DNA from 4 places in the Streptomyces fungicidicus genome. Region 3 is predicted to be linked to each of the others. Evidence: riboswitches for the same ligand, from Rfam matches in the RefSeq annotation. Region 3 holds a riboswitch; each other region holds the start of a gene.
The links. Region 3 has a riboswitch for cobalamin ahead of CNQ36_RS01390 (ABC transporter substrate-binding protein). Riboswitches for the same ligand answer to the same signal wherever they lie in the genome.

Region 1: it holds a riboswitch for cobalamin, as region 3 does, so the genes downstream of both, CNQ36_RS08010 (cobalamin biosynthesis protein) here and CNQ36_RS01390 (ABC transporter substrate-binding protein) in region 3, are expected to answer to the same signal.
Region 2: it holds a riboswitch for cobalamin, as region 3 does, so the genes downstream of both, CNQ36_RS23810 (ribonucleoside-diphosphate reductase subunit alpha) here and CNQ36_RS01390 (ABC transporter substrate-binding protein) in region 3, are expected to answer to the same signal.
Region 4: it holds a riboswitch for cobalamin, as region 3 does, so the genes downstream of both, CNQ36_RS25340 (energy-coupling factor ABC transporter permease) here and CNQ36_RS01390 (ABC transporter substrate-binding protein) in region 3, are expected to answer to the same signal.

The regions. Positions count from the first base shown of each region.
Region 1 covers NZ_CP023407.1:1,761,634-1,768,873, reverse strand. Annotated here, with positions in the region: gene CNQ36_RS08015 (cobyric acid synthase) at 1-782, opposite strand, end outside; gene CNQ36_RS08010 (cobalamin biosynthesis protein) at 779-1,720, opposite strand; cobalamin riboswitch at 1,843-1,984, opposite strand; gene CNQ36_RS08005 (hypothetical protein) at 2,153-2,374, opposite strand; gene CNQ36_RS08000 (inorganic phosphate transporter) at 2,416-3,657, opposite strand; gene CNQ36_RS07995 (class II aldolase/adducin family protein) at 3,919-4,584, shown strand; gene CNQ36_RS07990 (alpha/beta hydrolase) at 4,662-5,789, shown strand; gene CNQ36_RS07985 (hypothetical protein) at 5,957-7,240, shown strand, end outside.
Region 2 covers NZ_CP023407.1:5,181,541-5,188,780, reverse strand. Annotated here, with positions in the region: gene nagB (glucosamine-6-phosphate deaminase) at 1-607, shown strand, start outside; gene CNQ36_RS23830 (GntR family transcriptional regulator) at 797-1,561, shown strand; gene CNQ36_RS23825 (DUF3311 domain-containing protein) at 1,771-2,037, shown strand; gene mctP (monocarboxylate uptake permease MctP) at 2,034-3,662, shown strand; gene CNQ36_RS23815 (GNAT family N-acetyltransferase) at 3,740-4,246, shown strand; cobalamin riboswitch at 4,262-4,421, shown strand; gene CNQ36_RS23810 (ribonucleoside-diphosphate reductase subunit alpha) at 4,544-6,910, shown strand; gene CNQ36_RS23805 (ribonucleotide-diphosphate reductase subunit beta) at 6,961-7,240, shown strand, end outside.
Region 3 covers NZ_CP023407.1:335,723-342,962, reverse strand. Annotated here, with positions in the region: gene CNQ36_RS01400 (GAF domain-containing protein) at 1-631, opposite strand, end outside; gene CNQ36_RS35935 (hypothetical protein) at 757-921, shown strand; cobalamin riboswitch at 1,258-1,469, shown strand; gene CNQ36_RS01390 (ABC transporter substrate-binding protein) at 1,530-2,582, shown strand; gene CNQ36_RS01385 (FecCD family ABC transporter permease) at 2,579-3,592, shown strand; gene CNQ36_RS01380 (ABC transporter ATP-binding protein) at 3,589-4,416, shown strand; gene CNQ36_RS01375 (PP2C family protein-serine/threonine phosphatase) at 4,452-5,819, opposite strand; gene CNQ36_RS01370 (MFS transporter) at 6,029-7,240, opposite strand, start outside.
Region 4 covers NZ_CP023407.1:5,545,295-5,552,534, forward strand. Annotated here, with positions in the region: gene CNQ36_RS25315 (DNA repair ATPase) at 1-612, shown strand, start outside; gene CNQ36_RS25320 (SGNH/GDSL hydrolase family protein) at 839-1,633, shown strand; gene CNQ36_RS25325 (energy-coupling factor ABC transporter ATP-binding protein) at 1,702-2,538, opposite strand; gene cbiQ (cobalt ECF transporter T component CbiQ) at 2,535-3,284, opposite strand; gene CNQ36_RS25335 (energy-coupling factor ABC transporter substrate-binding protein) at 3,291-3,659, opposite strand; gene CNQ36_RS25340 (energy-coupling factor ABC transporter permease) at 3,656-4,366, opposite strand; cobalamin riboswitch at 4,397-4,577, opposite strand; gene CNQ36_RS25345 (ABC transporter substrate-binding protein) at 4,797-6,386, shown strand; gene CNQ36_RS25350 (ABC transporter permease) at 6,407-7,240, shown strand, end outside.

The DNA.
Region 1 (7,240 bases), 1.4 Mb from region 3:
ACGTCCTCGCCGAGCGGGGCGGCCACCGCCGACTCGCGGACGGCGCCGCGCAGCGACACCCGGAGCCCGTCCTCCTCGTCGATGCCGAGCCCGTGCCGGAAGGGCAGCACGCCGTAGGTCCGGCGCCCGGTGAGGCCGTGCAGCATCTCCAGTCCGGGCTCCAGCAGCGACACGTCGCCCCGGAACTTGTTCACCAGGAACCCGGCGACCAGCTCCTGGTCCGTGCGGGAGAGCAGGGCGACGGTACCGAAGAAGGAGGCGAAGACGCCGCCCCGGTCGATGTCGCCGACGACGAGGACGGGAAGCCCGGCGCTCCGGGCGATCCCCATGTTCACGATGTCGGTGCGCCGCAGGTTGATCTCGGCCGGGCTGCCGGCCCCCTCGCAGATCACCGCGTCATACGTGCCCCGCAACTGCTCCAGACAGTCCAGCACCGTGCCCAGCAGCCGCTGCTGGCGTCCGCCGTGGTAGCCGCGGGCGGTCATCTCGCCGACCGGCCTGCCCATCAGCACCACCTGGCTGGACTGCTCGCCGCCCGGCTTCAGCAGCACCGGGTTCATCAGCGCGGTGGGCTCCACCCGGCAGGCCTGGGCCTGCATGGCCTGCGCCCGCCCGATCTCGGCGCCCTCCCGCGTCACGAACGAGTTCAGCGACATGTTCTGCGCCTTGAACGGCGCGACCTTGACGCCCTGCCGCGCCAGCCACCGGCAGATCCCGGCGGTCACCACGCTCTTGCCGGCGTCCGAGGTGGTCCCGGCGACCAGCAGCCCCCCACCGTTCACGATGCACGTCCCTTCGTCACCCTCCGCGCGGCGGCACCGGCCGCGAGCGCGAGCCAGCCGACCCGCCGCGAGAGCCGTACCGCCCGGTCGATGTCGGCCACGGACACGGCACGTCCGCCGCCGTTGAGGACGGGCCGGTGTTCGACCCGCCCGCCGTAGGAGAGGGTCCCGCCGAGCCGCACGCCGAGCGCGCCGGCGAACGACGCCTCCACGGGCCCGGCGTTGGGGCTGGGGTGCTTCGCGGCGTCGGCGCGCCACGCCCGTACGGCGCCGCGCGGGTCGGGGCCCGCGAGCGCGGCGAGCACGGCGGTCAGCCGCGCCCCCGGCCAGCCGGCCACGTCGTCGAGGCGGGCGGAGGCCCAGCCGTAGCGGAGGTGGCGCGGGGACTTGTGGCCGACCATCGCGTCGAGCGTGTTGACGGCCCGGAACCCGAGCAGTCCCGGCACCCCGGCGACGGCGCCCCACACCAGCGCGCCCACCACGGCGTCGGAGGTGTTCTCGGCGACGGACTCGACCACCGCGCGGGCGATCCCGTCGGCGTCCAGCGCCTGGGGGTCGCGGCCGCACAGGTGCGGCAGCCACGCCCGGGCCGCCTCGACGTCCCCGGCGTCCAGCGCCCGCCCGATGGCGCGGGCCTCCCGGGCCAGCGAGGTCCCGCCGACGACGGCCCAGGTGGCGACGCCGGTCAGGGCGGCGGAGGCGGCGGGGGAGGAGCGTACGGAGCGGGCGGCGAGGCTTCCCAGGACGACGGTCCCGCCGACGCACACGGCGGTGTGCACGGCGCCCCGGCCCCGGTCGTCCCGCCACAGCACCCGTTCCACGGCGGCCGCGGCCCGTCCGAAAGCGGCGACCGGATGACCGCGGCGGGGATCGCCGAGGAGCAGGTCGCCGAGGAGGCCGGCGGCGGCGCCGTACGCGAACACGCGATCGGCACCCATGGGTTCAGCCGGTGACGGATCCGGAGGGAACGGCCCCGGAGCGGGGCGGTGTCTCGCTGGTCGACCTCAACAGGCAGCCGCGCATGGCGATATGTCCTCACTCAGGGTGTCCACGCCCTGGTTCGACGAGACCGGCGGCGAGAGTTCCTGGCTCCCGGGGTGCATCTGCACCCCGGTGACAGTGGCGGGACCGCGCCGGAATCGCACCGGCTTCCTCTCCTGCCGCCGTATTGGCTGAGGCAGTCCACCACGGCTCCGGAAGGGCCGTCAACTTGCCGTTGACCTGCGAGGCTGAAGTGTGCCGAGGCCCACAGAGGGGCTTCGGTGGGGGAACCGCGGGGCGCGCGCACGCCGAAGGGCGGTGCGGGAGCCGGGGCTCCCGCACCGCCCGTGGGACGGAGACCTTCCGCGGTCGCGGTGACCGGGGAGGGATCAGGCCATGATCAGGTAGATGCCGTACGCCACCGCCGCCGCGCACGCGGCGAAGCAGGCGTAGGCGCCGGTGACCGCCAGGGCCGCGGACTGGCCCTGCGCGGCGGCCCGCTCGCGGCGGGACAGGCCGCTGATGCCGAGGGTGAACAGGGCCACCAGGGCCACGGTGACCACGAGGCTGACGCCGAAGACGGAACCGAGGGCCGCCCAGTCGATCTTCATGGTGCTCTTCTTCCTTCGTGCCGGGGTCTACCGGGTCGCGGTCAGACGGTGGTCTTGGCCGGCGGTGCCGTGTCGGCGGGAGCCGGGATCGTGGCGAACTCCTCGGTCACGGCGCCCGCCGGGGGCGGGCTCACGGCGGCCATCGCCTGCGTCACCACGCCGGACGGCTCCTCGCCCGGCACGTCGTGGTCGTTGACGTTGGTGTGGTCGACGACCTCGCGCCGGGAGATCTTCCAGATCGCCGCGCTGGAGGAGACGAGGAAGACGGCCACGACGGCGGTGCCCCAGCTGCCGAAGCCGCAGACCCATTCGGCGAGCGCCGCGACCAGGGCCGCCGCCGGCAGCGTCAGGCCCCAGGCGACGAACATCCGGGTGGCCGTCGACCAGCGGACGACACCGCCCTTGCGGCCCAGGCCCGCACCCATCACGGAACCGGAAACGGAATGCGTGGTGGAGAGGGAGAAGCCGAGGTGCGAGGAGGCCAGGATGACCGTCGCGGCACTGGTCTGGGCGGCGAAGCCCTGCTGCGGCTGGAGGTCGGTGAGGCCCTTGCCCATGGTGCGGATGATGCGCCAGCCGCCGAGGTAGGTGCCGAGCGCGATGGCGATGCCCGCGGAGAGGATGACCCACATCGGCGGGTCGGAGTCGGGGGCGAGGGTGCCGCCGGCGACCAGGGCGAGGGTGATGATGCCCATCGTCTTCTGGGCGTCGTTGGTGCCGTGGGCCAGGGAGACCAGGCCGGCGGAGGCGATCTGTCCGGCGCGGTAGCCCTTCTCGGCGGCCTTGCCGTTGGCCTTCTTGCCCATGCGGTAGGTCAGCCGGGTCGCGAGCATCGCGGCGAGGCCGGCCACCAGCGGGGCGGCGATGGCGGGGATCAGGACCTTGGTGACGAGCACGTCGCCGTGCACCGCGCCGAAGCCGGCGGAGGCGACGGTGGCGCCGATCAGGCCGCCCATCAGTGCGTGCGAGGAGCTGGACGGCAGGCCGACCAGCCAGGTCAGGAGGTTCCAGAGGATCGCGCCGACCAAGGCGGCGAAGATGACCTCGGGACGGATGCCGGCCTCGTCTACGAGGCCTTTGGAGATCGTGTTGGCGACCTCCACCGAGAGGAAGGCGCCCACAAGGTTCAGCACGGCGGACATGGCCACCGCGACCTTGGGCTTGAGCGCACCGGTCGAAATGGTCGTTGCCATCGCGTTCGCGGTGTCGTGGAAACCGTTCGTGAAATCGAACGCGAGAGCGGTTACCACCACAATCGCGAGGATCAGCGAGAAGCTTTCCATTTACCCAGGCAATCGTTCGAGGTCATTGGCTGGTCGAACGTAGGTAACCAGGGTGAACGGAAGATGAACTGGAATGGGCATCGTGGTGACCGTAAGAGGGGGTGGGCGCTCCGCCGGATGGCGGGGCCGGGGCCGTGTCCCCGTGGGCGGCCCGGCGCCCGGGGGCCCGGCCGCCTCCGGTGGATCTTTCCCGGCCGGCCGAGGGCCCGCAGAAGAGACGTCCGTCACCCGGAAGCGTGCCGCGCCTGGCAGGATCGCGGCATGACCGAGCGAAGGCGGGCGGGCGGGGAGGAGGTGCGCGCCTGGGCGGAACTCGTCGGGGCCGCGCGCCGGACGGTCACCGACGGACTCGTGGTCGGCACCTCCGGCAACGTCTCGGTGCGGGTCGGCGAGACCGTCCTGGTCACGCCGTCGGGTGTGCCGTACGACCGGCTGACGCCGGACGACGTGACCGGTGTCGACCTCACCGGCCGGCAGGTCCTCGGCACGCTCGTCCCCACCAGCGAGCTGCCCATGCACCTGGCCGTCTACCGCACGACCGGGGCGCGCGCCGTCGTGCACACCCACGCCGTGCACGCGACGGCCGTCTCCACGCTCGTCGACGAACTGCCGCTGATCCACTACATGGCCGCGGCGCTCGGCGGACCCGTCCGGGTCGCCCGCTACGCCACGTACGGCACCGACGAGCTGGCCGAGAACATGCTCCGCGCGCTCGACGGCCGCACCGGCTGTCTCCTGCAGAACCACGGCACCGTCACCCACGGCACCACGCTCGACCTGGCCTACGACCGCACGGCCCAGCTGGAGTGGATGTGCCGCCTCTGGCTGACCGCGTCCTCGCTGCCGGCCCTGTCCCCGAGTCTGCTGACCCCGGAGCAGCTGGCGGAGGTGGGCGAACGCCTGCGGGACTACGGCCAGCGGGGCTGAGCTCCCGGACCGCCCGCCCGCCACCCCGCACGTTCGCCCGCTGGCCGGGTACCCGTTCCGACATGACACTGGAGAGCGTGCGCACTGTCAGAGCGACGGCCGCTGCCGTCACCGCCGTGCTGGGGGCCGGGGCCGCCGCGGTCGCCGCCGGCCGGTTCGCCAGCGACGCCGCCCTCAGGACGCCCCCGGGCGGCCCCCTCCCCACCGAGCCCAGACTCACCGTCCACGCCACCGCCGCCGGCCGGATCAGCCTCACCCGGGACTTCGCCGCGCTGCGCCCGGGCACCTACGGCCTCGCCGGTGACGCGTTCCACGCCGTGGTCGGACCCGTGCTGGCCGGCGCCCCGGAGTCCGCCGACACCGTGGCACGCCGTCTCGAACGCGTCACCTACGGCACCGTGGAGCCCGGCGACCGCGCCTGGCTCGTCCCGAACCTGTACACCGGCGAGCCGGGCACCGCCCTCGGCCTGGACAGCACCGCCCTCGACATCCCCGGCGAACTCGGACCGCTGCCCGCGTGGTTCGTCCCCGGGGCCCGGGACACCTGGGTGATCGCCGTCCACGGCCTCGGCGCCACCCGGGAACACACCATGAACCTCATGGCGTACCTGCACCGCCACGGCATCCCGGTGCTGGCCCCCGCCTACCGGGGCGACCCCGGCGCGCCCCGCTCCCCGGACGGCCTCAACCACCTCGGCGAGACCGAGTGGCGCGATCTCGACGCCGCGCTCCACCACGCCGTGGACTCCGGCGCCCGGCAGGTGATCCTCTACGGCTGGTCCACCGGCGCGGCCATGGCGCTGCGCGCCGCCGCCCGCTCCGAGGTGCGCGCTCGCGTCGCCGGTCTGATCCTGGACTCCCCGGTGCTCAACTGGGAGGCGACCCTGCGCGCCCTCGCCGCGGCCCGGCGCACCCCGGCCCCGCTGCTGCCGCTCGCGGTGCGCGCCGCCCAGGGCCGCACCGGCCTGTACGGCGACCGCAGGCCCGGCGCCGCGCACACGAACCGGATCACGGTGCCCACCCAGATCTTCCACGGCCCCGACGACACGGTGGCCCCCTGGCGGTTCTCCCGCCGGCTGGCCGCCGCCCACCCGAACACCATCACCCTGCACACCGTCAGGGGCGCCCCGCACGCGGCGATGTGGAACGCGGACCCGCACTCCTACGAGGAGATCCTGCGGCGCTTCCTCACCCCCCTCATGTGACGGCGGCCCGGAGGCGGGGGAGGCGGTGCCGGGGATTCCGTTTACCGTCGAACCAGTGGCCTGAATCCTTCCCTCCGGCTGCATCCGGGCCCGGGGCGAGGGCCGTTCCACGGCCCCCGCCGACATTCCGTTTGGGTTTTCGGACCGTCACGCGGAAGACTGCACCCGTGACGTCCCGTATCCCGCGCGACTCCAGGCTTCGACTCGTCCGACCGCGACCCCTGGCCGCCGCCCCCAGAGCGATGAACCAGCGGCGGTCGCGCCGCCCCGCGCCCCGCCCCCCGGAGGGCACGCCGGCACCGGCGGAGCTGGCCAGAATGGCGCGCTCCGGTCTGGCCGCCGCGGCCCGCGTCGCCCGCTGGGCCGACGCCGCCCTCGGCCCCGGCGGGGACAGCGCCACCGCCGACGGCAAGGCCACCCTCTCCGACGCGACCGCCGAACGGGCGGCCCGTGCCCTGGGCCTGACCTCCGCTCAGGTCCGCGCCGACTGGGACACCGCCCGGCTGGCCGGTCTCATCGAGGTGCACGGCGACAGCGCCCGCCCCGGCTGGCGGCTGCGCGCCTGGGACCGCGACGACAGCGCCGTACTGCGCGGCTGGGTCGCCCTCTGCGACGCGTGGTCGCTCGCCCACCCGGAGCCCGAGGAGTACGAGGCCGCCGCCGTCGCCGAGGTCGTCACGGCCATGCCGCAGGTCCTCTCCTTCCTCCAGCTCTCCGCCGGCCCGGTCCCCGTGCCCCAGCTCCTCGACCTCCTCGAGCAGCGCGTGACGGAACTGCGCACGGAGCGGTGCGAGGTCGACTACGCGCCGCCGTCCGAGGCCCCCGGCCCCGGCCGTGACCTCAGACCCGCGGTCCCGCTGCAGCGGCCGCGCCCCGCGCTCGCCGCACCGGCCGCCGACGCCCCGCTCGCACCGCTGCTCGACTGGGCGCTGCGGGCACTCGCCTCCGTCGGCGCCCTCACCTACGGCGACGGGCAGGCCACGCTCACCCCGCTCGGCAACTGGGCGGTGTGGGTCAAGCTGGAGCAGATCTGCGTCGCCGCGCAGAGTCCCGCCGGGAACATCGAGCAGGGCGCCGAGGACATGCTGCGCGGCTGCGGCCGGCTGCGCCCCAACGCGGCCCGCGCCGAGTACCGCGCCTGGCTCGCCGCCCGCCCCGTCGGCAGCGCCGTCACCGAACTGATCGCCGCCGCACGCGGCGAGGATGCCCTGCTGCGCGGCCTCGCCTTCGAGGCGCTGCGGGTGGTCGGCGCCCCCGCCGAGCCCGAGGTCCGCGCCGCCCTCGACGAGCCGACGCTGCGCCCCTACGCCCTGCTGTGGCTCGCCGAGCACGACGGCGCCGATCCCGAGGACGCCCACGAGATCCTCACCCGGGAGGAGGCCACCTGGCTGTGGGTGGACACGGCGGCCGCCGTCGCCGACCACGGCGAGGCCCCCCTGCTGGTCAGGCAT
Region 2 (7,240 bases), 4.8 Mb from region 3:
GGCCCGGATCGCCCAGCTCGACGAGTACGTGGGACTGCCCGCCGACCACCCCGAGTCCTACAGTTCCGTGCTCCGGCGCGAGGTGCTGGAGCCGCTCGGCATCGGGATGGACGCCTTCATGGGCCCGGACGGCACCGCCGAGGACGTGCAGGGCGCCTGCGAGGCGTACGACCGGGAGCTCGCCGAGGCCGGCGGCGTGGACCTCCAGCTGCTCGGCATCGGCACGGACGGGCACATCGGGTTCAACGAGCCGTGCTCCTCGCTCGCCTCGCGCACCCGCATCAAGACCCTGACCGAGCAGACCCGGGTGGACAACGCGCGCTTCTTCGACGGCGACATCGGCCAGGTCCCGCACCACGTCATCACCCAGGGCATCGGCACCATCCTGGAGGCACGCCACCTGGTGCTGCTCGCCACCGGCGAGGGCAAGGCGGACGCGGTCGCCGCGACCGTCGAGGGACCGGTGGCGGCGGTGTGCCCGGCCTCCGCGCTCCAGCTGCACCCGCACGCCACGGTGGTCGTCGACGAGGCCGCCGCCTCCAAGCTGAAGCTCGCCGACTACTTCCGGCACACCTACGCGAACAAGCCGGACTGGCAGGGCATCTGAGCACGCGTTCCGGGGGCGGGCGGCGGTGACGGCCGACCTGCCGTGGACTAGACCAGCCTCGGTCGCAGGGGTATACAAAGGGGATCACGGAGCGTGCGGGGCACACCCCCGCCCCGAGCCGTGCCACGATGTCAGCCGTGGCCGATGGGGATGTCGGTCGTTCGTCACCCGGAGCCGGGAAGGCAGAGCATGAGCACCGACGTCAGCAGTGCGGCGAACGAGGGCGGTACCGCGGTCCGTACGGCGCGTGTGCCCAAGTACTACCGGCTGAAGAAGCACCTGCTCGACATGACCGAGACGGCGCCGCCCGGCACCCCGGTCCCGCCCGAACGCACCCTGGCCGCCGAGTTCGACACCTCGCGCACCACCGTGCGCCAGGCGCTCCAGGAGCTGGTGGTCGAGGGGCGTCTGGAGCGCATCCAGGGCAAGGGCACCTTCGTCGCCAAGCCCAAGGTGTCCCAGGCGCTCCAGCTCACCTCGTACACCGAGGACATGCGCGCCCAGGGGCTGGAGCCGACCTCCCAGCTGCTGGACCTCGGGTACATCACCGCCGACGACCGGCTCGCCGGGCTGCTGGACATCACCCCCGGCGGACGGGTGCTGCGCATCGAGCGGCTCCGCATGGCCAACGGTGAGCCGATGGCCATCGAGACCACCCATCTGAGCGCGAAGCGCTTCCCCGCGCTGCGCCGCAGCCTGACGAAGTACACCTCCCTCTACACCGCCCTCGCCGAGGTGTACGACGTCCGTCTCGCGGAGGCCGAGGAGACCATCGAGACGTCCCTGGCGACCCCGCGCGAGGCCGGCCTGCTCGGCACCGACGTCGGTCTGCCGATGCTGATGCTGTCCCGGCACTCGCGGGACCGTGACGGACAGCCGGTGGAGTGGGTGCGGTCGGTGTACCGCGGTGACCGGTACAAGTTCGTCGCGCGTCTGAAGCGCCCCCAGGACTGAACCGGGCCCGGCACGGCCGGTCCGCGCCCGGACCCGGCCCGCAAAACCCGACGAAGCGGGCGGTTGACAGGAATTTCGTTGCTGTTGCCTCTCGGTTGGGCGGCGCCTGGGTACCGCTGTCCGGACGAGGGGTTACGACCGCGCCGCGCCCTGACCTAGATTTCCTGCGCATTACCGCCGGTGATCAGTGAGGGGACGGGAGCCGTCAGATGTCACAAGCCCCAGAAACCAGAGAAGGGCCGGTGGTGACGCCCGTGCGCGTCGTCATCGCCCTCTGTCTCGTCGCACCGTTCGTGGCCATGCTGTGGGTCGGGTCCTACGCCAAGACCGACCCGGTGTTCATCGGCATCCCGTTCTTCTACTGGTACCAGATGCTGTGGGTGCTGCTGTCCACCGCGCTGACCATGATCGCGTACAAGCTGTGGCAGCGTGACCAGCGCGCCCGCTCCGCCGCGAAGGGCGGTGCGTCGCAGTGAACGACGGCGTGAACGGCGTGGCACTCGCCGTCTTCATCTTCTTCTTCCTGCTGGTCACGGCGATGGGCTTCATGGCCTCGCGGTGGCGCAAGGCCGAGAACGAGCACAGCCTCGACGAGTGGGGTCTGGGCGGGCGGTCCTTCGGGACCTGGGTCACCTGGTTCCTGCTGGGCGGCGACCTGTACACCGCGTACACCTTCGTGGCCGTGCCGGCGGCGATCTACGCGGCGGGCGCGGCGGGCTTCTTCGCGGTGCCGTACACGATCCTGGTGTACCCGCTGATCTTCACCTTCCTGCCCCGGCTCTGGTCGGTGTCGCACAAGCACGGCTATGTGACGACGTCGGACTTCGTGCGCGGCCGGTTCGGCTCGAAGGGGCTGTCGCTGGCCGTCGCGGTCACCGGCATCCTGGCTACGATGCCGTACATCGCGCTCCAGCTGGTCGGCATCCAGGCGGTGCTGGACGTGATGGGCGTCGGCGGCGGCGAGGACACCAACTGGTTCATCAAGGACCTGCCGCTGCTGATCGCCTTCGGTGTGCTGGCGGCGTACACGTACTCGTCCGGTCTGCGGGCCCCCGCGCTGATCGCATTCGTCAAGGACACGCTGATCTACCTGGTGATCGCGGTGGCGATCATCTACATCCCGATCAAGCTGGGCGGCTTCGACGAGATCTTCGCCAGGGCGAGCGAGGCGTACAGCGAGACCAACCCGGCCACGGGCGCGCCGCGCGGCGCGACGGTGCCGGGCGAGGCTGGCCAGTGGACGTACGCCACGCTGGCGCTCGGCTCGGCGCTCGCGCTGTTCATGTACCCGCACTCGATCACCGCGACGCTGTCCTCGCGCAGCCGTGAGGTGATCCGCCGCAACACCACGATCCTGCCGCTGTACTCGCTGATGCTGGGCCTGCTGGCGCTGCTCGGCTTCATGGCGATCGCGGCCGGGGTCAAGGTCAGCAACGGTCAGCTGGCGATCCCCCAGCTGTTCGAGAACATGTTCCCCGACTGGTTCGCGGGCGTGGCCTTCGCGGCGATCGGCATCGGCGCGCTGGTGCCGGCGGCGATCATGTCGATCGCGGCGGCGAACCTGTTCACCCGCAACATCTACAAGGACTTCCTCAAGCCGGACGCGACACCGAAGCAGGAGACCCAGGTCTCCAAGATCGTGTCCCTGCTGGTGAAGGTGGGCGCGCTGGTCTTCGTCCTGACCATGGACAAGACGGTCGCGATCAACTTCCAGCTGCTGGGCGGCATCTGGATCCTGCAGACGTTCCCGGCGCTGGTGGGCGGCCTGTTCACCCGCTGGTTCCACCGCTGGGCGCTGATCGGCGGCTGGGCGGTCGGCATGGTCTACGGCACGGTCGCCGCGTACGGGGTGGCCTCGCCCACCCAGAAGCACTTCGGCGGGTCGTCGAAGGAGATCCCGGGCATCGGCGAGATCGGCTACATCGGTCTCACCGCCTTCGTGATCAACGTCCTGGTCACGGTCGTGCTGACCTTCGTGATGCGGGCCGTGAAGGCGCCCGACGGCGTCGACGAGACCAAGCCGCAGGACTACACGGCGGACGCGGGCGACCCCGGTGTCCAGGTGGAGCTCCCGCCGGCCACGGCGGGCAGCTCGCACTGACGCCGTACGCACCAAGCAGCGGGCCGCCGGAGAAATCCGGCGGCCCGCTGCCGTCCCCGTCCGGCACACTCCCCCTCATGGACATCGTCATCCGGCCGGTGGAACCCGGCGAGCACGGGGAACTCGGTGAGATCACCGCGGGGGCCTACCTGCGGGACGGCCTCCTCGACTTCGGGGAGAGCGACGCGTACCTCGGTGAGCTGAGGGACGTGGCGAAACGGGCGGCCGCCGCCGAGGTGCTGGTCGCCGTGGAGAACGGCGCGCTGCTGGGCGGCGTCACCTTCGTGCCGGCCGGCGGGCCGATGGCCGACATAGCGGGGCCGGGTGAGGCGGAGATCCGGATGCTCGCGGTGGCCCGCGCGGCCCGGGGCCGCGGTGCCGGGGAGGCCCTGGTGCGCGCCTGCCTCGGCCGGGCGCGGTCCGTCGAGGGCTGTGTCCGGGTCGTGCTGTCGACGCAGCGCACCATGCGCTCGGCCCACCGCCTCTACGAACGGCTGGGTTTCACCCGCAGCCCGGAGCGCGACTGGAACCCCCTGCCGGAGCTGGACGACATCACTCTGCTCACTTATGAGTTGACGCTCTGACACGTCCGCGACACAACATATGGGGTTGCTGGCGGCACCCGGCACAAGATGTATGCTCATGCTCGCTGTCGCCGCAGGGGAATCCGGTGTGAGTCCGGAACTGTCCCGCAACGGTGTACCCATGCCCGCGTGCATGGGCGTCAGTCCGAGGACCTGCCGACAGTGCGCCCGGCCGTCCGGTCCGGGTGTCTGACGTCCGGGCCTCGCGGAATGGGCCGGTGGACGCGAGGCCGTGTGCGCTCGTGTACTGCCCCCTGCGCTCTTCGAGGCCCCGTGCCGAGCGAGGGAGAGCCCCACGTGACCATCGCGCCAGCCGATCCGGCTTCAGCGGTCGACGTGACCCCGGAGAGCGACGGCCCCGGTGCCGCGCTGCTGCGGACCCTGACCGAGCTGACCGCCGACCTGCCCGACGCCGACCCCGGCCGGGTCGCCGCCGCGGCGCTGCGCGGGCGGTCGGCCCGTGCCGACGAGGCGGAGCTGCGGGAACTCGCCACCGAGGCCGCGGCCGGTCTCATCTCCGAGGACCCGGCCTACTCCCGGCTCGCCGCCCGGCTGCTGACCATCGGCATCCGCGCCGAGGCCGCCTCGCAGGGCGTCACCTCGTTCACCGGCTCCGTGGCGACCGGACACCGCGAGGGTCTGATCGCCGACCGGACCGCCGCGTTCGTCCGGCTGCACGCCGAGCGTCTCGACGCGCTGGTCGACACCCGGGCCGACGACCGCTTCGGCTACTTCGGCCTGCGGACCCTGCACAGCCGCTACCTGCTGCGCCACCCGGTCACCCGCAAGGTGGTGGAGACGCCCCAGCACTTCCTGCTGCGGGTCGCCGCCGGTCTCGCGGAGGACGACGGCGCGCGGTCGGTGGACGAGGTCGCCGCGCTGTACGGGCTGATGAGCCGCCTGGACTACCTGCCCTCCTCCCCCGCCCTGTTCAACTCCGGCACCCGGCACCCGCAGATGTCGTCCTGCTACCTCCTGGACTCCCCCCTGGACGAACTGGACTCGATCTACGACCGCTACCACCAGGTCGCCCGCCTCTCGAAGCACGCCGGCGGCATCGGCCTGTCCTACTCCCGGATCCGCGCCCGGGGTTCGCTGATCCGCGGCACCAACGGGCACTCCAACGGCATCGTCCCGTTCCTGAAGACGCTGGACGCCTCGGTCGCCGCCGTGAACCAGGGCGGCCGGCGCAAGGGCGCGGCGGCGGTCTACCTGGAGACCTGGCACGCCGACATCGAGGAGTTCCTGGAGCTGCGCGACAACACCGGCGAGGACGCCCGCCGTACGCACAACCTGAACCTCGCGCACTGGGTGCCGGACGAGTTCATGCGCCGGGTGGACGCCGACGCGCCGTGGTCGCTGTTCTCCCCGGCCGACGTGCCCGGCCTGGTCGACCTGTGGGGCGAGGAGTTCGACGCGGCGTACCGGGCCGCGGAGGCGCAGGGCCTGGCCCGCAGGACGCTTCCGGCCCGCGAGCTGTACGGCCGGATGATGCGCACCCTGGCGCAGACCGGCAACGGCTGGATGACCTTCAAGGACACCGCCAACCGCACCGCCAACCAGACCGCCGAGCCGGGCCACGTCGTCCACTCGTCCAACCTGTGCACGGAGATCCTCGAGGTCACCGACGACGGGGAGACCGCGGTCTGCAACCTGGGGTCGGTCAACCTCGGCGCGTTCGTCGACCAGGCCGCCGGCGACCTCGACTGGGAGCGGCTGGACGAGACCGTCCGCACGGCCGTCACCTTCCTCGACCGGGTCGTGGACATCAACTACTACCCGACCGAGCAGGCGGGCCGCTCCAACGCCCGCTGGCGCCCGGTGGGTCTGGGCGCGATGGGCCTGCAGGACGTCCTCTTCCGGCTGCGGCTGCCCTTCGACTCGCCCGAGGCGAAGGCCCTGTCCACCCGGATCGCGGAGCGGATCATGCTCGCCGCGTACGAGACCTCCGCGGACCTCGCCGAGCGAAGCGGTCCGCTGCCCGCCTGGGAGAAGACCCGTACGGCCCGGGGCGTGCTGCACCCCGACCACTACGACACGGAGCTCACCTGGCCGGAGCGCTGGGCGGCGCTGCGGGCGCGGATCGCGGCCGTCGGGATGCGCAACTCGCTGCTCCTCGCGATCGCGCCCACCGCCACCATCGCGTCCATCGCCGGCGTGTACGAGTGCATCGAGCCGCAGGTGTCCAACCTGTTCAAGCGCGAGACGCTGTCCGGGGAGTTCCTCCAGGTCAACTCGTATCTGGTGGAGGACCTGAAGCGGCTGGGCGTGTGGGACGCGCGCACCCGTGAGGCGCTGCGCGAGGCGGGCGGCTCGGTGCAGGACTTCGCGTGGATCCCCGAGGACGTGCGGCGGCTGTACCGCACGGCGTGGGAGATCCCGCAGCGCGGTCTGATCGACATGGCCGCCGCCCGCACCCCGTTCCTCGACCAGGCCCAGTCGCTGAACCTGTTCCTGGAGACGCCGACCATCGGGAAGCTCTCCTCGATGTACGTCCATGCCTGGAAGCAGGGCCTGAAGACCACGTACTACCTGCGTTCCCGCCCGGCGACGCGGATCGCCCGGGCCGCGGCCCGCACCACCGTCCCCGTGCAGGCCGGCCCGGACCCCGAAGCGGTCGCCTGCTCCCTGGAAAACCCCGAGTCCTGCGAGGCCTGCCAGTGAAGACCACGAAGAACCTGCTCGACCCCGGCTTCGAGCTGACTCTCCGCCCCATGCGCTACCCCGACTTCTACGAGCGCTACCGGGACGCGATCAAGAACACCTGGCACGTGGAGGAGGTCGACCTTCACTCGGACGTCGCCGACCTCGCGAAGCTCAGCCCGGAGGAGCAGCACCTGATCGGGCGGCTGGTCGCGTTCTTCGCGACGGGCGACTCGATCGTGGCGAACAACCTGGTGCTGACGCTCTACAAGCACATCAACTCCCCCGAGGCGCGGCTGTACCTGTCGCGGCAGCTGTTCGAGGAGGCCGTGCACGTCCAGTTCTATCTGA
Region 3 (7,240 bases):
CCGCACGGGCCACGGCACGCACGAACCCGAGGCTGTGCGGATGCGCGAGGCCGTTGCCGCCGGTGATGTCCACCGCACCGAGCAGCCGCCCCGTGCGGGGGTCGTGCACGGGTGCCGCCGCGCACGTCCACGGCTGCACGCGCCGCACGAAGTGCTCGGCCGCGAACACTTGGACCGGACGGCCGACGGCGACCGCCGTGCCCGGAGCGTTCGTCCCGACCGCGCTCTCCGACCACCGTGCGCCCGGCACGAAGTTCATCCGCCCCGCCTGCCGCAGCGTCGACGCGTGCCCCTCGACCCACAGCAGCCTGCCGCGCGCGTCGCACACCGCCAGCAGATGGCGGCCGTCGGAGGCGAACGTGCCCAGCAACTCCCGGAACAGCGGCATCACATGGGCCAGCGGATGCTCGGCGCGGTAGGTCCCGAGGTCACCGTCCGTCAGTTCGACGTCGGCGGAGCCGTCCGGGTGGACCCCGGCGCGCGCCGAACGCCGCCACGAGTCGGCGACCACGCCGCGCACCGGGCGCGGCACCGTGCCGGCCTCGGTGAAGGTCTCGTGCGCCCGGTGCAGCGCGCGTACGCGCTCGGCAGGGTCGGCTCCTGGCTCCAGGGCCACCCAGGGATCGGTCACCATGGCCTCCCGCGGGGCGATGCGCTGGGGCCCATCGTCGCCCGGCGGGCGCGCGGCGACAACAGTGTGGACGTGCGCGGTGTCCGGCACGGCGCGAGTCGCGGCGCCGGGAGCCCTGCGGAAGAATGGGCGGCGGTCCATCGCCGTCCGCCGGTTCCGGAACGGCCGGGCGGGACACGGTCTCACGGCCCCACGTCACAAGGGAGACGCCCATGTCCTCGAAGAGGCGCCGGAAGAAGAAGGCCCGCCGCAACCACGCGGCCAACCACGGGAAGCGGCCGCAGAGCTGAACGGCCCTTCGCGGGCCCGCGGGCGACGCTTCGCCGCACGCCGGTGCGGCGGGGCGTCGCCCTGTCCCTGCCGTGTACTCGCGGACGGGGACACGTCGTGCACTACGTTCCCGGAACCATGAACGACAGCGTGTACCTGGGCATTGCCGGCAAGGACACCGCACTGGACCGGGGATGGCCGCTGGTGCGCTTCATCCGCGGGGCGCGGCGTCCCGCCTGCCCGGCAGGGCGACTACGTCGTCCGGGGCCTGGGAGTCGATCACTCCTGGTTCGCCGAGGAAAAGTCCGTGGTGCTGACGCCCGGCACGCCCCGCGGCCGGTCCCCACGAGTGATCTTGATAGATTGCGGGGGCCAGTCGTGCCACATCCGAGGCCAGGGAATCCGGTGGGAATCCGGAACTGACGCGCAGCGGTGAGGGGGACGGGCGGGGCACTCGACGCCACTGGGGCGGCGCGGGTCGGCCGAAGGGCCGGCGCACGGCATCCCGGGAAGGCGCTCCGTCCGGACGAACCCGAGTCCGAAGACCTGCTGGCGCCTACCCGCCGTGGGCGGGGAGGTTCTCCGTAGGCCAGGCTCCGCGTTCGAGCCCCGAGTGCAAGGCGTCTCCATGCCCCGTACCCGTACCGCTTCCCGCCGCCGCGTCGCGGCCGCCCTCCTCGCCGCTGCCCTGCCGCTCACCGCGTGCGGCGGCCCCGGTGCCGACGCCGACTCCAACTCGCGCAAGCGGGAAGCTGGTTACCCGCTGACCCTCGACAACTGCGGGCACGAGGTCACCCTGAAGTCGGCGCCCCGGCACGTCGTCTCCCTCAACCAGGGAACCACCGAGATCCTGCTCTCCCTCGGCCTCGCCGACCGCATGGCCGGCACCGCCACCTGGACCGACCCCGTGATGAAGGGCCTGGAGAAGGCCAACGCGTCGGTGCCCCGGCTGGCGGACAACAACCCGTCCTTCGAGAAGGTGCTGGACGCCGGACCCGACTTCGTCACCGCCTCCTTCGTCTCCACCCTCGGCACGGGCGGCGTCGCGAGCCGTGAGCAGTTCGAGAAACTGGGCGTCCCCACGTACGTCTCCCCGTCCGACTGCGCCGCCGGCAAGGACAACGACAGCGGAGGCGACGGCTCGCGCGCCACGGCGCTGACCCTCGAGACCGTCTACGGCGAGATACGCGACCTGGCCCGCACCTTCGGTGTCGAGGAACGCGGCGACGAACTGGTCGCACAGCTGGAACGCCGGGTACGCAAGGCCACCGACGGCCTGGACGCCTCCGGCACCTCCCTCATGTACTGGTTCGCCAACTCCCAGTCGCCCTACCTCGCCGGCTGCTGCGGCGCCCCCGGCGCCATCACCCGCGCCGTCGGCGCGGAGAACGCCTTCGCCGACACCCACGACGAGTGGCCGCAGATCAACTGGGAGACCGTCGCCGACCGCGACCCCGACGTCATCGTCCTCGGCGACCTGACCCGCAAGTCCCAGACCGCCGAGTCCGCCGATGCCAAGATCCGGTTCCTGGAGACCAACCCGGCCACCCGCAACCTCACCGCCGTGCGCGAGAAGCGGTACGTCCGGCTCAGCGGGCAGGCGATGAACCCGTCCCTGCGCACCGTCGAAGGGATCGAACAGGTCGCCGCCGCGCTGCGCGACTTCGGGCTCGCCAAGTGAGCGGCAGGGTCCTGCTGCTCACCGGCGGAGGGCTCGTGGCACTGGCCGTCTCCCTGGCCGTCGCCGTGACCATCGGGCCCGCCGACATCTCCACCGCCGACGTGTGGGCGTCCGTGGCCGGCCACCTCGGCGGCGGCGGGAGCACGCTGCCGCCGCTCAGGGACGGCATCGTGTGGAACCTGCGGATGCCGCGCACCCTGCTGGCCGCCGTGTGCGGAGCGGGGCTCGCGCTGTGCGGCGCGGTCATGCAGTCGCTGCTGCGCAACCCGCTCGCCGACCCCTTCGTCCTCGGTGTGTCCTCCGGAGCCTCAACGGGCGCGGTCGCCGTCGTGGTGCTCGGGGTGGGCGGTGGCACCGTGTCGCTGTCGGCGGGCGCCTTCGCCGGGGCCCTGCTCTCCTTCGCCCTGGTGATGCTGCTCGGTCACAGCCTCGGCGGCGGCATGGACCGGGTGGTGCTGTCCGGTGTCGCCGCCATGCAGCTGTTCTCCGCGCTGACCTCGTTCATCGTGCTGACGTCCGCCGACGCCGAGACCACCAGGGGCGTGCTGTTCTGGCTGCTCGGCTCCCTCACCGGCGCCGACTGGGGCCAGGTGCTGCTGTGCGCGGCGGCCCTCGGCGCCGTCCTGGCCGTCTGCCTCGCCCACGCCACCACACTGGACGCCTTCGCCTTCGGCGAGGAGGCCGCCGCCGGCCTCGGCGTGCACGTCGTCCGAGCCCGCCTGGTGCTGCTGTCCGCCACGGCGCTGCTCACGGCCGTACTGGTCGCCTGCACCGGGGCGATCGGTTTCGTCGGCCTGGTGCTGCCGCACGCCGTCCGCGCGCTCACCGGCTCCGGCCACGCCCGGCTGCTGCCGGTCACCGCGCTGGCCGGAGCCGTGTTCCTGGTGTGGGTCGACACCCTCGCCCGCACCGTCGTCGACCCCCAGGAGGTCCCCGTGGGCGTGGTGACGTCCCTCATCGGCGTCCCGGCCTTCGTCGCCGTGCTGTACCGGGGCCGGAGGAAGACATGACGGACTCCCGCCCGGACGGCGGGCTGCGCGCGGACCGTGTCGCCCGCCGCACCGACGGCCGCCTCATCGTCGACGGCGTCACCCTGTTCCCGCGCACCGGCGAGACCGTCGGCCTGCTCGGCCCCAACGGCTCCGGGAAGTCGACGCTGCTGCGTCTGCTCGCCGGCGTCCTCGCCCCCTCCGCCGGCGTCGTCACGCTCGACGGACGGCCCCTGCCCGAGGTCGGCCGCCGCGCCGCCGCACGCCGTGTCGCCACCGTCGGACAGCACGCCCACACGCAGACCGAACTGACCGTCCGCGACGTCGTCGCCCTCGGCCGTGTCCCGCACCGTCGCCTCTGGGTTCCGGCGTCGGACGCCGACGCCCGCGCCGTCACCGCCGCCCTGGAACGCACCGGCCTGACCGACCGGGCCGCCCAGTCCTGGCACACCCTCTCGGGCGGCGAACGCCAGCGCGCCCAGATCGCCCGCGCCCTCGCCCAGGAACCCCGCGAGCTGCTGCTGGACGAGCCGACCAACCACCTCGACATCCAACACCAGTTGGACCTGCTCGACCTGATCGCCTCGCTGCCCGTCACCACCGTCGTCGCCCTGCACGACCTCAACCTCGCCGCGATGTACTGCGACCGCCTGCTCGTCCTGCGGGAGGGCCGCACCGTCGCGGAGGGCAGCCCGTCGGACGTGCTCACCCCCGCCCTCATCGAGGACGTCTACGGCGTCCGCGCCGAGGTGACGCACGAACGGGACCGTCCGGTGATCCGCTTCCTGCGCCGCGCCCCGAGGCCGGCGTCCCCCGGGGAGGACCGTCCGTCCCCCGTGCCCTGACGCCTTCCCCTGGTACCGGCGGAGCCCCGCCGACCTCAGCGGCTGCGTCCGGCCGTGGCGGCGCCCGGCGGGGGACCGGGGCCGAGAGGGACGCGGAGCGCGAGGACGGCCATGTCGTCGCGGCCGTCGCTGGGGTGTCGGTCGGCCAGTGCCTGCACGAACTCCTGCAGCGGCCGTGAGACGAGGGAGGCGGCGAGACCGGCGAGCGCGGTCAGGTTCTCGTCGAGGGGACGTGCGGGGTGCTCGACGAGTCCGTCGGTGAAGAAGACCAGCACCGAACCCGGCGGCAGCGGGCGCGTGTGATCGGGGCGGTGCTCGCCGGTGCTCACCCCGAGCGGCAGGCCGGGTTCGGCGTACAGGTACTCCGTCTCCGCGCCGGGGCCGATCAGCAGGGGCGGGAAGTGTCCGGCGGTGCTCCAGCGCAGCACCCAGCCGGACTCCCCGGGCTCCACCCGGGCCAGGCAGGCCGTCGTCACCGGGATGTCCGTGGTGGCGTGCAGCGTGTGGTCCAGTTGGGTGAGCACTTCGCTGGGCGGGGTGCGGCGGTCGTAGAACAGCGCGCGGAGCATGCTGCGGGCCTGGGCCATGGCGGCGGCCGCCCGCAGGTCGTGGCCGCCGACGTCACCGATCATGACCCCGACCGAGCCGTCGGGCAGCACGAGGGCGTCGTACCAGTCGCCGCCGAGCCGGTTCGGCTCGGCGGCGGGCCGGTAGACGGTGGCGGCGGTGAAGGGGCTCAGATCGGACAGGGTGGGCAGCAGCAGACGCTGGAAGGTCTCGGCACTGTCGCGGACCTGTGCGAACAGGCGGGCGTTCTCGATCGCGACACCGGCGGCGCCGGCGAGGGCGACGACGATGTCCTCGTCGTGGCGGTCGAAGGGCCGCCCGTCGTGGCGTTCGGACAGATAGAGGTCGCCGTAGATTTCGCCGCGGACGCTGATGGCGATCCCCAGCAGGGTGCGCATGCGCGGGTGGCCGGGCGGAAAGCCGACCGAGGCGGGATGGGAGGCGATGTCGCCGACCCGCAGCGGCCTCGGATCACGGATGAGGTGCCCGAGCACCCCTTCGCCGTGCGGGAAGTCCACCCCGGCCAGCGCCGCGCGCTCGTCCTCGCTCAGGCCCGCCGTGATGAGCTCCCGCAGGTACTCGCCGGACTCGTGCAGCACCCCGAGTGCTCCGTAACGGGCACCCACCAGTTCCATGGCGGTGGTGACGATCCGCCGCAGCACCACCGACAGGTCCAGTTCCCGGCTGATGGCGAGCACCGCGTCGAGCAGGCCCTGCAGCCGGTCCTTGGCATCGGTCAGCGCCCGCAACTGCGCGCCCACCTGCTCCAGCCCGGTGCCCGGGCGCGACGGCGGTCCGGGCGCCCCCGGCTGCCCGGCCCCGCCCCCGCCGTTCACCGCCCACGCCTCTCACGCTGGTACAGCCACTCACCCGAGTGGTTCACCCGGCCTCCCGACACGACCGTGACCGAACAAGCCCACAGCGTGACACGAGCGGAGAGCCGGATCCGCCGATTACTCCGAACGCGGCATGCCACGACCGCGCGCGTCAGCCCTTGTCCGTCGTCACCGGTGCGGGGGAGCGGAGACGGGGGCGGAACGGGCCGTCACGGGAGTTCGGGCTCCCGGACTTCGTGGGCCGGTTCCGGCCGCCGCCCGGGGTGGGGCTGCGCCGGAGCCGCTCGGCGGGTGGCGACCGCGGGCGCGAGGAAGACCGCCACGGCGACGAGGACGAGGACGACGGTCATCGCGGCGCGCAGCCCGTAGTGGTCGCCGAGGAAACCCAGGCCGGGCGGGCCCACGAGGAAGGCGACGTAGCCGATGGTCGCCACCAGGCTGACACGTGCCGCCGCGCGCGGACCGGAGTCGCCGGCCGCGGACAACGCGAGCGGGAAGCCGAGCGAGGCGCCCAGCCCCCAGAAGAACACGGCCGCTCCGGCGAGGACGGGGGCCTCGGCGAAGATGACGACGGCGAGTCCGAGGGCGGCCGAGAGGGCGCTGGCGCGGACCACGGGAGCGCGGCCGAAGCGGTCGATGAAGAAGCCGCCGCCGAAACGGCCGATCGCCATGGCGGCGGCGAAGCCCGCGTACACGGCCGACCCCAGGGCGGCACCCATGCCGTGCCCGTCGACCATGAGCAGCGGCAGCCAGTCGTTGGCGGCCCCCTCGGCCAGAGCCATGGTCAGCACGATGCCGCCGATGAGCAGCAGACGCCGGTCCTTCCACACCGCGGGCCGCTGCCCCTTCTCCGCGTCCGTGACCTGCTCCGAGTCGTCCGGGGCCCCGCCGGCTCCGGCGGGGATGGCGCGGTAGGCGTGGGCGAAGAGGGCGGCCGTCACGAGCGCGACCGCGGCCAGGTGCCACGACACCGGAAGGGCGGCGGCAGTGCAGGCGATGCCCACGCAGGCGCCGATGACCGTGCCGAGACTGAAGAAGCCGTGCAGCGCGGGCAGCACGGTGCGCCGGGTGAGGCGCTCGACCTCCGCACCGTCGACGTTGAGGGCGACTTCGCCGCCGCCCATGCCCGCGCCGAAGAGGAACAGACCGGCCGTGACGGCGGGGGCCGAGGAGGCGGCGGTGCCGGCGCCGGCCAGGAGCATGCTCAGCACGATCAGGGCGGTGCCGGCGCCGATCACGGGCCGGGGGCCGAAGCGGGAGACCAGCGGGCCGGAGCCGAGGATGCCGAGCATGGAGCCGACGGACAGACCGAAGAGGACCAGGCCCATCTCGCCGGTGGAGACACCGAGCCGGTCCCGTACGTCCGGGGTGCGGGTGACCCACGAGGACATCGCCAGGCCGGGTATCAGGAAGAAGACGAA
Region 4 (7,240 bases), 5.2 Mb from region 3:
ACCGCCAACCCGGTGCTCGCCCCGCTCGCCGGACGCGACCGCGCCGACCTGGACCTCCTGATCCGCCTGGCCGGCGACGACCCCACCGCCCGCGCGGACCGGCTCGTCCACCCCTACGCCCCCACCGAACTCGACCGTGTCCTGGCCGTGCTGCGCCATCTGCTCACCGCCCGCCGCACGGTACTCGCCGTCAACGCGGCCTACATCGCCTCCGCCGCCCAGTCCGAGGACACCCGTACCGAGCCGCCGTTCCGGCTCCAGGGCTCCTACCGCAACATGAACAAGATCGCCCAGCGGATCCAGCCCGTGATGAACGCCGCCGAGCTGACCGCCGTCGTCGACGACCACTACACGGCGGAGGCCCAGACCCTCACCACGGGCGCCGAGGCGAACCTGCTGAAACTCGCCGAACTGCGCGGCACCCTCACCCCCGCCCGGGCGGCCCGCTGGGCGGAGGTGAAGTCCGCCCACGTCCGCACCGCCCAGGACGACCCACTGCCCCGCGCGGTGGCGGCCCTGACCCTCCTGGCCGACCGCATCGCGGCGGTGGAGGCGGCCCTCACCCGCGCCACCGGTCCCCGCCGCCTCCCGGCCGGCCCCGAGGACCGGTGAACGAGCACCCCGCGTCCTGACGCGGGGGTGCCACAGCCCGGAAATTGCCTGTTCCGGCGGTGGCCGGAGGTTTATTGACGCGCGTAGCGGATGCGCCCGAATCAGTATTCAGGTCATTACGGAAGACTTCCCGCGCGGGTGTTACTGAGCGGTATCGAGGCCTGCTACAACCCTTCTTGCATCCTCAACCACCGCTGCGACTCTCGCGTGCGAAGGGCGGACACACGTGTCAGCACGTTCCCTCAGGGCATCCCTCGTCACCCTCATCCTGGGTGCCGCGACCGTTCTCGGCCTGGCGCAACCCGCCTCGGCCGCGGGCGACAACTACGTGGCCCTCGGCGACTCCTACTCCTCCGGAGTGGGCGCCGGGAGCTACACCTCCGAAAGCGGCGCCTGCCAGCGCAGCACCAAGGCGTATCCGCAACTCTGGGCGAGCGCCAACGCCCCGTCGTCGTTCAAGTTCGTCGCCTGCTCCGGCGCGACGACGTCGAGCGTGTCGTCGGGTCAGCTGGGCTCCCTGAGCTCGGCGACCACCCTGGTCAGCGTCACCGCGGGCGGCAACGACGTCGGCTTCGCGGACGTCATGCAGACCTGTGTGCTGCAGAGCGAGGCCACCTGCGTCTCCCGGGTCAACACCGCGGTCTCGCAGATCCAGAACTCCCTGCCGGGCAAGCTCGACTCGCTGTACTCCGGCATCCGCTCGCGGTCGCCGCAGGCGCACGTGGTGGTGCTGGGCTACCCGCGCTTCTACAAGCTGTCGGGCACGTGCATCGCGGGCCTCACCGAGACCGAGCGCGGCGCGATCAACGACGCCTCGAACGTGCTCAACGGGGTGCTCGCCAAGCGGGCGGCCAACGCCGGGTTCACCTTCTCGTCGGTGGTGGACGAGTTCACCGGGCACGAACTCTGCTCGGGCGACGCCTGGCTGCACAGCGTGACGATCCCGGTCAGCAACTCCTACCACCCGAAGGCCGTCGGCCAGTCGAGCGGCTATCTGCCGGCCTTCCGCTCCGTGGCCTAGCGCACCGCACCGGTCGCGGGGACACTCTCCCGGGGTGTTCCCGCGACCGGCGCACGCGTGAAGGGACTTCAGCCGTCCGCCAGGGCGGCCGCCAGCTCCTCCGGGGTGCGCGGACCGGGGTCGCCGTCCGCGAGCAGCCCGTGGGAACGCAGCAGCCGGGCGACCGTGAGGCCCCACGGCAGCCGCAGCCCCGCCGCCGCGAGCAGCTCCGTGCGGGCGAGCATCCCGGCGACGGGACCGGTACTCACCCCCGAAGGGGTGAGCAGCGCCGCGTCGTCGGCCCAGCGCAGGGCGAGGTCCACGTCGTGGGTGGCCATGACGACCGTGGTGCCGTTCCGGCGCAGCCCGTCGAGCGTGGCGAGCAGGCGTTCCTGGCCGTCGGGGTCGAGGCCGGCCGTCGGCTCGTCCAGGATCAGGACCCGGGGCCGCATGGCGACCGCGCCGGCGATCGCCGTCCGCTTGCGCTGCCCGTAGGAGAGCAGGTGCGTGGGACGGTCGGCGAGCGCGGTGATGTCCAGCGCGGCGAGCGACTCCGCGACCCGGGCGCGTACCTCCGGGTCGGGCAGGCCGAGGTTCAGCGGGCCGAACGACACGTCCTGGCCCACCGACGCGGCGAACAACTGGTCGTCGGGATCCTGCACCACCAGCTGCACGGTGGTGCGCAACGCCGTCAGCCCCTTGCGGTCGTACCGCACCGCCCGGCCCTCGACCGTCAACTCCCCTTTCCTCGGGCGCAGTCCGCCACTGAGCAGCCGCATCAGCGTCGTCTTGCCGCTGCCGTTGCGCCCCAGCAGCGCCAGCGCGCGTCCCTCGCGCACCTCGAAGTCGAGCCCGCTGAACACGGGCGGACCGTCTGCGTACGCGAACGACGCGCCCCGCAGGGCGACCAGTACGGACCCGCTCACCACAGTGGCCTTTCCAGTACGAGGGTGAGGGCGGCCAGCGCCGCCAGGAGCAGCACGCTCGCGGCCGTGAACGGAACCGAGACGCGGGCCTCGGGCACCAGGACGCGCAGGGTGCCGTCGTAGCCGCGTCCGGCGAGCCCGGTCTGCAGCCGCGCCGCCCGGTCGAAGGACCGGACGAACGCGGTCGCGCCGAGCCCGCCGAGGGACCGCCAGGCCGCCGCCCGGGTGGTGTGCCCGAGCCGGGCCGCCTGCGCCTCGCGGACCCGGCGGACCGAGTCCAGCAGCAGGAAGCTCATCCGGTACGTCACCAGCGCCACGTCCACCAGCGGCGCGGGCACCCCGGCGCGCACCAGACGCGGCAGCAGGTCCGACATCGGGGTGGTGAAGGCGAACAGCAGCACGCCCAGCGAGGCCGCCGACGTGCGCAGCAGCAACTCCCCGGCGCGCAGCGGCCCGCCCTCGGCCGGTGACACGAACCCGTCCGGTCCGCCCACCTGAACCAGCAGCGTCAGCGCCCCGGTGACGCAGAAGCCCAGCGGCACCCGGTAGGCCCGCCACAGCCGCAGGGCCGGCACGCCCGCCGGGCCGAGCAGCACCGCGAGCGCCGTCACCAGGACCAATGCCGCGCCCGGCCAGGGCGGCAGCGAGATCGCGAGCACGGTGAGGCCCAGCCCCAGAACGGCCTTGTCCACGGGATGACGGCGGCGCCAGCGACTGCTGTGCGCCGCCGCGTCGATCGGCAGCACGGGCCGTCAGATCCGTGGCCGCGGGGAGCCGGCCCCGTCACCGCGGTCCGCCTCGGCCCGCAGCCGCTCCAAGGCCCGCGTCTCGCCCTGCCGCCGTCCGCGCCGCAGCCCGAAGTAGTAGGCGATCACGCCCGCGCCGAGCGCCGCCTGCAGGGCGAACAGCGCCGACTCGATCTCACCGGACGGTGGTTCGTACAGGGGCGAGAACCAGGGCTCGTAGTCCGGGTCGATCTCGGTGATCGCCGTCTCCGCCTCGGCGTCCGCGCCCGCGAACGGCTCCTCCTTGTGGTCGCCGAGCCCGAACACCAGCGGGATCACCGCGAGCGCGGCCACCAGCGCCAGCAGCAGCGTGTTGATCTTCGCGTTGCGGCTCATCGCGTCACCGCCTCCGCCGGGTCGGCCGTCTTCCGCCCGGCCACCGAGGTCACCAGCACCCCGAGCCGCGTCAGCTCACCCCTGCTCGACTGCACCAGCATGCGCATCACCAGCACGGTCAGCAGCCCCTCGCTCACCGCCAGCGGGATCTGCGTCACGGCGAAGATGGAGCCGAACTTGCCCAGCGCGCCCAGGAATCCGCCGGCCGGGTCGGGGAACGCGAGCGCGAGCTGCACGCTCGTCACGCAGTACGTCGACAGGTCGGCGGCGAACGCGCCGGAGAACACCGCGACCATCAGCGGCACTCCGTACCGGCGCAGCAGCCGGTAGACGCCGTAGCCGGCCCACGGCCCGACGACCGCCATCGAGAAGACGTTGGCGCCCAGCGTGGTCAGCCCGCCGTGGGCGAGCAGCAGCGCCTGGAACAGCAGTGTGATGGTGCCCAGCACCGCCATCACCGGCGGCCGGAACAGGATCGCGCCCAGCCCCGTGCCGGTGGGGTGGGAGCAACTCCCCGTCACCGACGGGAGTTTCAGCGCGGACAGGACGAAGGTGAACGCTCCCGAAGCGCCGAGCAGCAGCGTGCTCTCGGGATGTTCCCTGACTTCACGGATGAGCGACCGGGCTCCGTGGACGACGAACGGCGCCGACGCGACGCCCCAGGCGACCGCGTGCACCGGTGGCAGAAAACCCTCGGCTATGTGCATGGCTCAGCAGACCCTCTCCAGCACCTCGTGGATGGTTGACGCGCCTTGGCCGGTCTCCTGGCTGACGGGTACCACCGCCCGTGCTCCGCCTTCCCGGGTCCTAGAACCCAGTGGCTGCCCGTGAGGGCTGGAGCCGGACTTCCCGATCACAGTGGCGAGGGCCGCACCGGTATCGCACCGATTTCCCGTCACCAAGGCGTGGCGACAGTAGTGCCCGTTCCGGTCCGGTGACAAGCGGCCACGGGGGGCGCGCGGACGGCGCTCGCGGGCTCGGGTCCCGGCGCACACCTGCGCACTTGACACGAGGGGCGCCGACGGCAGGGGCGGGGAGTGAGGGGCCGGTGTCCTGGGCAGTGTCTTGCTGCAATTAATATGCAACAACTGTTTTCAGGCAACAGGTCATTCTCAGGCAACAGGGGTGTGAGGTCCGATGACGACCCGACGAATACGGGGTGCCGCCGCCGCGGTCGCGATGGCCGGCGCGGTGGCCGCCTGCTCGGCGCCGGGCAGCGGCGGCGCGGACGGCGCGGCGTCCGCCGACTCCGTGGTGATCGGCGTCCCGACCGAACCGGACACCCTCAGCCCGCTCCTCGGCTACGGCAAGGACGGCAACTCCAAGATCTTCGACGGACTCCTCGCCCGCGACGCCGGCATGGAACTGAAGCCCGCCCTGGCCAAGGCGCTCCCCGAGATCACCGACGGCGGCCGCACCTACACGTACACCCTGCGCGACGGCGTGAGGTTCAGCGACGGCGAGCCGCTGACCGCCGACGACGTGGTCTTCACGTACCGCACGGTGCTGGACGACAAGACCAACAACACCGCCAAGAGCGAACTGGCCGCCGTCGAGGAGGTGCGGGCGGACGGCGACGACAAGGTCGTCTTCACCCTCGCCCACCCCTACGCGGCCTTCGCCGCCCGCACCGTGCTGCCCGTCGTCCCCGAGCACGTCGCCGGCGGACAGGACCCCAACACCGGCTCCTTCAACACCAGACCGGTCGGCACCGGACCGTACGTCCTCACCGGCTGGAGCAAGGGCGAGAAGCTCACCTTCAAGGCCAATCCGGACTACTGGGGCGGCGAGCCCAAGGTGAAAAAGCTCACCATGGCGATCATCGCCGACGACGACGTCCGCGCCACCCGGCTGCGCTCCGGCGACCTCGACGGCGCGACCCTCCCGCCGAACCTCGCCGCCACCTTCAAGGGCGACGACGACAAGAAGACGTACCGGGCGACCTCGTACGACTTCCGCGCCGTCACCCTGCCCACCGGCAACCCGGTCGCCGGCGACACCGCGATCCGCCGCGCCCTCGACCTCGCCGTGGACCGCCGGGCCATGGTCGACAAGATCCTCGACGGCGCGGGCCGCCCCGCCTACGGCCCCCTGCCGGTCGACGACCCCTGGTTCGCCAAGGACGTCGAGCGGCCCCGTGACCTCACCGAAGCCGGCCGCATCCTGGACGAGGCCGGCTGGAAGTCCGGCAAGGACGGCATCCGCGCCAAGGACGGACGCCCCGCCCGGTTCACCCTCTACTACCCCTCCGGCGACAAGGTCCGCCAGGACCACGCCCTCGCCTACGCCTCCGACGCCAAGAAGGCCGGCATCGACGTCCGGGTGGAGAGCGCCACCTGGGAGGTCATCGAGCCCCGGATGAACCACGACGCCGTGCTCGCCGGCTTCGGCAGCACCGGCGACCCCGACTTCGGCCTCTACACCCTGCTGCACTCCTCCCTCGCCGGGGACGGCTTCAACAACATGGCCCGCTACGACAACCCGGCCGTCGACGAGGCCCTCGACACCGGCCGCCGTAGCCAGGACACCCAGGCACGCGAGGCCGCCTACGACGACATCCAGCGCGAACTCGTCAAGAACCCCGGCTACACCTTCCTCACCCACATCGACCACATGTACGTCCTCGCCGACCGCTGGAAGGACCTCACCACCCAGACCGAACCGCACGAGCACGGCTTCGCCAGCGGCCCCTGGTGGAACGTCGAGGACTGGCGGCCCCGCACGTGACCGCCCTTCCCTATGGCGAGATGGCCAGGCTCACGGCACGGCGGGCCCTGTTCGCCGTGCCCGTGCTGCTCGTCGTCACCTTCGGCGTCTTCGCCGTCGCCGCCGCCTCCCCCTTCGACCCCGTCAAGGCGTACGCGGGTACCGCGGCGCTCGGCGCCGACCAGGAGACCCTGGACCGGCTGCGGGAGAACCTCGGCGTGGACCGCCCGTTCACCGCCCGCTGGTGGGACTGGCTGACCTCCGCGCTCGGCGGCGACCTCGGCCAGTCCGCCGTCATGCGGCAGCCCGTCGCCGAGGTGATCGGCGAACGACTGTTCTGGTCGGCCCTGCTGTGCGCCGCCGCGTTCGCCGCGGCCGTACTGCTCGGCACCGTGCTCGGCGTCCTCGCGGCCCGCCGCCCCGGCTCCCTCCTCGACCGCGCGGTCACCTCCCTCGCGTACACCCTGGAGGCGGCGCCGGTCTTCTGGACCGCCCTGCTCGCCGTCTGGCTGTTCGCCCTCCAGCTGGACGTCCTCCCGGCCGGCGGACTCACCGACACCGGCAGCGACCAGGTCACCTTCGGCCAGGTCACGAGCCACCTGATCCTGCCCGCGGGCGTCCTCGCCGTCTCCCAGCTGCCCTGGTTCACCCTCTACGTCCGCCAGGGCGTCGGCGACGCACTCGCGGAGGACCCGGTGCGCGGGGCCAGGGCCCGCGGCCTGAGCGAACGCACCGTGCTGCTCGGCCATGCCCTGCGCTCCGGACTGCTGCCCGTGCTCACCCTGATCGGCTCCCGCGTCCCCGAACTCATCACCGGGGCCCTGCTGGTGGAGACCGTTTTCAGCTGGCCGGGCATCGCGGCCGCCACCGTCGAG